DNA from 2 places in the Paenibacillus sp. SJS-P3 genome. Region 1 is predicted to be linked to the other one. Evidence: riboswitches for the same ligand, from Rfam matches in the RefSeq annotation. Region 1 holds a riboswitch; the other holds the start of a gene.

Region 1 (3,402 bases):
TCGCCGACGACGATGTCGGCGCCTAGCGCGCCGGGGGATTCCAGCAAGCCGAGCGAGAGCGGATTGCTGCTCACGACGAGCAGCCCTTTGGCTTCGTGGATGATCGGCTCGATCGCCGCGAGATCCTCGATGCAGCCGAAGAAGTTCGGCGACTGCACGAGCACCGCAGCAGTCTCGCCGCCAGCGACGGCGGAGCGGAGTGCTTCCAGGTCGGTGACGCCGCCTTGGAACCCGACTTCAACGAGCTCAAGCCCGAGGCCGTGGGCGCTTGTGCGCAAAATCTCGCGCGCCTCTGGATGCACGGCGCTGGAGACGACGATGCGCTTGCGGCGGGTATGGGCGGAGGCAAGAGCCGCCGCCTCGGACAAGGCGGTGGCGCCGTCGTACATGCTGGCGTTGGCGACAGCCATGCCGGTCAGCTCGCAGATGTAGGACTGGAACTCGAAGATCGCCTGCAGCTCGCCTTGGCTGATTTCCGGCTGATAAGGAGTATAAGCGGTATAGAATTCCGAGCGGGAGATCATATGGTTGATGACGACGGGAATATGGTGGTCGTAGAGACCGGCGCCAAGGAAGCTCGTCGTCGTTTCATGATCGGCGTTGCGGCCGGCCAGCTCCTTCAGATGGCGGAGGAGAGCCCATTCGTCGAGCGCGCCCGACATCGGCAGCGTGCCCTTGTAGCGGATTGATTGCGGAATATCGCGGAACAGGTCTTCCAGGGTGGCCGCGCCGATCGTCTGCAGCATTTCCTGCTGGTCCTGCTCGGTCATGGGGATGTAGCGATGCTGGGTCGTCATTAAGGGTTTGTCACTCCTTGGCTGATGCGGGCGATGCCGCGTTTCGTTTGTAGAAAGGGGTTTTGACGACAGCTGCCTTCAACCGCTTGCCGCGGATGTCGACCTCCACCTCGGTGCCGACCGCGGCATACTCGGCCTGGAGCAGCGCGAGTCCGAGATTGCGCTTCAGCGTCGGCGACTGGGTGCCCGATGTCACCTCGCCGATCAGCTGCTCTCCGGCGTAGACCTGGTAATGGGAGCGCGGGATGCCTCGCTCCAGCAGCTCGATGCCGACAAGCTTGCGGGGCACGCCGGCTTCCTTCTGCGCAGCGAGCGCGTCGCGGCCGATGAAGTCGCCTGCATCCAGCTTCACGAAAAATCCGAGTCCGGCTTCCAGAGGGGATATATCCGCAGACAGCTCCTGGCCGTACAGCGGCAGCCTCGCCTCGAAGCGCAGCGTATCGCGCGCGCCGAGACCGGCGGCCTCGAGGCCGAGCGGAGCGCCGGCTTCCATCAGCGCGCGCCACAGCTTGGCGGCGTCGGCGGCCGGCGCGTACAGCTCGAAGCCGTCCTCTCCGGTGTAGCCGGTGCGGGAGAGCAGCAGCTCGACGCCGCATACGGCCGCCTTCGGCAGGAACTCGAACGGCTTCAGCCCGCCCCAGCCGGCATCTGTGCAGCGGTCCAGTATTTCTCCTGCAAGGGGACCCTGCAGAGCGATCAGCGCCGTATCGTCGGAGCGGTCCTCCACCGTCACGTCCCCGATCAGATGCTCCCGCAGCCAATCGAGATCCTTGCCGATGTTGGAAGCGTTGACGACGAGCATGTACTGGTCCTCGCTGATCCGGTAGACGAGCAGATCGTCGACGACGCCTCCGTCCGGATAGCACATGAGCGTGTATTGGGCGGAGCCGTCTTTCAGCTTGGACACGTCGTTCGTCGTCACGCGCTGCAGGAAATCGCCGGCGAACTGGCCGGTGACGAGGAACTCGCCCATATGGGACACATCGAACAGCCCGGCACGCTGGCGGACAGCCTCATGCTCTTTCAGAATGCCGGTGAACTGAACCGGCAGATCCCAGCCGCCGAAGTCGATGCAGCGGGCTTCGCCGTATTCCTTGTAGAGGGAATGGAGCGGGGTCGTGCGCAGATTGGCCATGGTAGTCCTCCCTTTGTATGCTCGTACTCGAAAGTAAAGCCTGTTCGCTGATTGTTCATCTTCCCCTTGCAAGCATTCAACGCCCGACTGAAGGAGAAGCCCTCCTTGGCGCACTAATGAAAGGGAGAAAAGCAAAAAGGACAGCGCAGGAAAAACAACGCTTGCGCCGGTTGCAAAAAAATTCGCAGCCATGCTTAACGTGTCATCCATGCTCTGTCCTTGGTACCTGAGAGTTACCCTGCGCATTCGTCTCCGCAGGTTTCCCCTTGGGTGACGTCGGCGAAGCGGCGGGGCCGCAAGCTTCCGTTCTCTCCAGAGGCGCGTCCCGCAAAGGTCCTTCTGCCTGAGAGATTCCCCTGCCGGGCAGGGTTACTCCTTCGGCGCCGCTTCATGTACCGGCGATCTCTCCCGTTGCGTTCATCCGCATATTCAGTTACAACCAGTTTTACAGATGGGACGACCCTGTGTCAACAGAATTTCAGCTTAAAAGACATGCCGAGTGAGTTATGTTGACACAGCGCCCGTCATCGTTTACGCTTTGCGCATAGATTGCCAAACCAGGCCATGATGGGAAAGGATGAGCGTCCAGTGAGTGAGATTCGCGCAGGATTGGGCTATACGGAGGAGCATGAGTGGGCGGAAGCGGCAGGAGAGACGATTGTTCGGATCGGCATTACGGACCATGCCCAGCATCAGCTCGGTGACATCGTGTTCGTCGAGCTGCCGCAGGCTGGAGACAGCGTTGAAGCGGGACAGCCCCTCGGGACCATCGAGTCCGTCAAAACGGTGTCCGACCTGTACTCCCCCGTCAGTGGAACGGTCGTCCGCGTCAACGAAGAGCTGGGCGACTCGCCGGAGCTCGTCAACACCGATCCTTTTGCCGGCGGCTGGATGATCGAGATCGACACGGGCGCCGACGCCAAAGCGGCGGTAGCGGCGCTGCTTGACGCGGAAGCTTACGCCAAGCTGGCGGACTAGGCTCCCATGCAGCGGAGGAGGGCGCGTTGCCGCGCTCTCCTTTTGCCGCTTGCGGATGTCCATTTTCCCATGCGCGGCTCGGTAATATTGACTACAGGCATCCGGTCCGTTGACCGGATGCCTTTTTTGTGGTTTCAAGACTAGACCGATCGTTCTCATTCGGAGCCGTCATTCTCGCGATGACGAACAAGGACATCCGGCCGTTCCGGCTCGTGGAGGAATTCATGCCTGTGCTTGTGAATGGAACCGATGGAGGGGTCGGAAACTAAAAAGAGATAAATGACGGGGAGAACCTGTCTCAGGAGGGAAATCAGAATGGAAAAAACAATGGGAGCAGCCGCTGCTCCTCAAGAAGGAAATTCCTTCAAGGTTGTTCCGATCATGACCGCTCTGCTGCTTGCCGGATTCATCGGCATGTTCAGCGAAACGGCACTCAATATCGCGCTGAATGAGCTGATGAGCACGTTCAAGGTCGAGCCTGCCACGATTCAG
Region 2 (3,402 bases), 1.4 Mb from region 1:
CTGAGGGAGCCGGCCGACGAAGCGCTCATGGCCCGGCTGCGCTGCCTGGCCGCCGCGGTGCGGACGGACGATGCGGCCGCCATCGCGGCGCTCGCCGAGCAGGACGTGCTGGAGCCGGCTGTGGCGGTCGGCATCATTGGCGCAAGCGCCCATGCCGCCGCAGCGCATCGGGGACCGCAGGCGATGCTTGCCGGAAGCGGGTTCTACGCCTCCGCCGGCGGCGGAGTGTTCGTCTCTGCCGGCGGCTGGGCGTCGTATGGCATGGCAGGCTGAGTCGTTCTTAGGTAATCGCCGAGTTCAACGAGCTGTGGGACATAGTTCAGCTAGTTGTAGCCGCTGCATTTGCCGGATTGGGATAGCGACAAAAACCTTGATCGGGCTGAAAAAGCGGCCGGTAAAAAAGGCATAAGCACGCAGGAGGCCGGAACCTGAGGAGGTTTCGGCCTGTTCATGCTGTGTATAGGCTTTATTTAGATTTAGATTTAGATTTAGATTTAAGCTTGGTCGTGGTCGTGGTCGTGGTCGTGGTCGTGGTCGTGGTCTTGATCTTGGTCTTGGTCTTGGTCTTGGTCTTGAGCGTGGTCTTGGCTTAGGTTTGAGCCTCATGCAGGAACGCTTTGTGCGGCAAATTGTTGCTGGGGTGGGAATTCGGGTGTCATTAGACGACGTATCGGACATACGATCTGTTATTTAGGGATTTTCATCGATTTCGCCGAGTTATCGGACATAGGTTCCGCTATTTGGGGTAAAACAGCCCGTTTTGAGTGGTTATCACAAAAATAAGGGATCCAATGTCCGTTAAATTTTTTTGAACGGAGATTTACGCTGAAATAGCGGATCGTATGTCCGATACGAGAGAAGTTTTGGTTTTGAATGACAGTCGGCACACCCCGGCACCATGCCCAGCATCGTAAACAATCTGCCCCGACCCCCGGCACCATGCCCAGCATCGTAAACAGTCTGCCTCGACCCCCGGCACCATGCCCAGCATCGCCCAATCCGCCCCCGAACCCCGGCACCATGCACCAGCATCGTCCAATCTGTCCCGACCCCCGGCATCATGCAGCCAGCATCGTACAATCTGTCCCGAACCCCGGCACCATGCAGCCAGCATCGTGCAGTCTGCCCCCGAACCCCGGCACCATGCAGCCAGCATCTTACAATCTGTCCCGAACCCCGGCACCATGCAGCCAGCATCGCACAATCTTCCCGCGAACGCCAGCATCGTACAATCTGCCCCGAATCCCGGCACCATGCACCAGCATCGCCCAATCTGCCCCCGACCTCCGGCACCAAGCAGCCAGCATCGTACAATCTGCCCCCGAACCCCGGCACCATGCACCAGCATCGTCCAATCTGCCCCGAAACCCCGGCACCATGAATTCACACAGCCGGCCCGCAGAGCCGGCCTCGTACGCCATGCACTCATAGCCCGTCCCGTGCAGCGCCATGACTGCCTTTTCGCGTATTCGCCGCCTCCAGTCATCCTGCCCGCGGACTGCGGGTTGAAGATGGCCGCGCTCCTGCATATAATGAATGTAGATAACGTTTGCAATCTGACGAAATCCTTAATTGAATAGAGCGGATGAAGGCAGCGGGAGAGACTACCTGTAACATGGGGCGGCGCCGAAGGAGTAAGCCCTGGGGACAGGGTGAATCTCTCAGGCAAAAGGACCTTTGCCGGACGCATCTCTGGAGAGAATTCCGTGGCCGCGCACAGGCGCGCATGGAATCACCCAAGGGGAAACTCGCGAAGCGGGAAGCGAGGCAACTCTCAGGTACAAAGGACAGAGCGGAAGAATCGCTGGGAACGGGCGGCACGCCCTTCTTTCGGCGCATTCTTCTGCTCTGTCCCTTTTTTCGGCCTCTACAACAACTCAAGACGAAGGAGAATTTGCTGTGCGGTTCAAAGACGTGTTTTCCATTATCGGTCCGGCCATGGTCGGACCTTCCAGCTCCCATACGGCGGGGGCGGCGCGAATCGGGCTTGCGGGGCGCAGGCTGCTGGGCGAAATGCCGCAGAAAGCGAAAATTTCCTTCTACGGCTCCTTCGCGGCCACCTATCAAGGACATGGCACGGATACAGCCGTCACAGGCGGACTCATGGGCTTTCATACGGATGACCCGCGCCTGCCCGATTCGGTGGAGCTGGCCGAGGAAGCGGGAATGGACCTGGTGTTCCAGGAGGGGAAAGGGCTGTTCCCCCATCCCAACACGGTCCGGCTCGATCTGACCGCTGCGGACGGAAGCCGCGAGCTGTCTCTGCTCGGCACTTCGATCGGTGGAGGCAACGTGGAGGTCGTGGAGGTGAACGGCTTCGCGGTGAAATTCAGCTGCTCGTACCCGACGCTGCTCATCCGGCACCGGGACCAGCCGGGCGTCATCGCGGCGCTCTCCGCGGCGCTGCAGGAGGAAGGGCTCAACATCGGCGGGCTGTCGCTCAGCCGCATGGAGCGCCAGGGGGAGGCGCTGGCCGTGGTGGAGCTGGACGCTCCGGTGCAAGCGGGTCTGATGGAGCGGATCGGCCGAATGCCGCATGTGCTTCAGACGGATTATATGGATTTGAACGATGACAGGGGGAACGACGATGAACTTCCGGACGCTGAAGGAACTGAGTGAGCGCTGCAGCGAAAGCGGCCTGAGCATCGGCCGTCTCATGCTGGAGCAGCAGTCGCGCGAATCGGGCCGCGAGCCCGAGGTGGAATTCACGGCGATGAAGGACTATTACGGCATCATGAAGGAAGCCGTCCATAACGGCCTGACGCGGGACACGACATCCCGCAGCGGCCTGACCGGGCTCGACGCCCAGCGGGTCGCGGCTTACAACGCGGCCGGGGAGCCGAGCCTCGGCGGCGATGCGGGGCGCGCCATGGCGTATGCGCTGGCCGTGTCGGAGGTGAATGCTTCCATGGGCCGCATCGTGGCGACGCCGACGGCAGGCTCCTGCGGCATTATTCCCGGCGTATTTGTCAGCACGCAGGAGCGCTTCGGCTGGAGCGAAGACGAGATGACCTACGGCCTGTTCGCGGCCGGGGCGATCGGTTATGTCATCGCGAACAACTCCTTCGTATCCGGAGCGGAGGGCGGCTGCCAGGCGGAGGTCGGCTCCGCGATCGGCATGGCCGCCGGAGCGCTTGCGGAGCTGCGCGGCGGCACGCCGGACCAGGCTGTACACGCGGTCGGGCTCGCACTGAAGAACTCGCTGGGCCTAATCTGCGATCCCGTCGGCGGGCTGGTGGAGATTCCGTGCATCGTGCGCAACGGCTTCGGCGCCGTCACGGCGCTTGCGGCTGCCGATATGGCGCTTGCCGGCGTGCGGAGCGTCATTCCTTCCGACGAGGTCGTGCAGGTGATGCTGGAGGTCGGCGCTGCAATGCCGGAGAAGCACCGAGAGACTGCGGG

What was found. Region 1 has a riboswitch for glycine ahead of gcvT (glycine cleavage system aminomethyltransferase GcvT). Riboswitches for the same ligand answer to the same signal wherever they lie in the genome.
Region 2: another riboswitch for glycine. It lies ahead of sdaAB (L-serine ammonia-lyase, iron-sulfur-dependent subunit beta); the one in region 1 lies ahead of gcvT (glycine cleavage system aminomethyltransferase GcvT).

Annotation. Positions count from the first base shown of each region.
Region 1 is NZ_CM160043.1:4,041,818-4,045,219, reverse strand. It holds gene gcvPA (aminomethyl-transferring glycine dehydrogenase subunit GcvPA) at 1-797, opposite strand, end outside; gene gcvT (glycine cleavage system aminomethyltransferase GcvT) at 808-1,932, opposite strand; glycine riboswitch at 2,144-2,250, opposite strand; glycine riboswitch at 2,254-2,353, opposite strand; gene gcvH (glycine cleavage system protein GcvH) at 2,521-2,910, shown strand; gene AC06G8_RS18595 (hypothetical protein) at 3,039-3,179, shown strand; partial or broken gene AC06G8_RS18590 (DHA2 family efflux MFS transporter permease subunit) at 3,238-3,402, shown strand, end outside.
Region 2 is NZ_CM160043.1:470,944-474,345, forward strand. It holds gene AC06G8_RS02155 (RNA polymerase sigma factor) at 1-273, shown strand, start outside; glycine riboswitch at 1,586-1,687, shown strand; glycine riboswitch at 1,688-1,801, shown strand; gene sdaAB (L-serine ammonia-lyase, iron-sulfur-dependent subunit beta) at 1,900-2,619, shown strand; gene sdaAA (L-serine ammonia-lyase, iron-sulfur-dependent, subunit alpha) at 2,588-3,402, shown strand, end outside.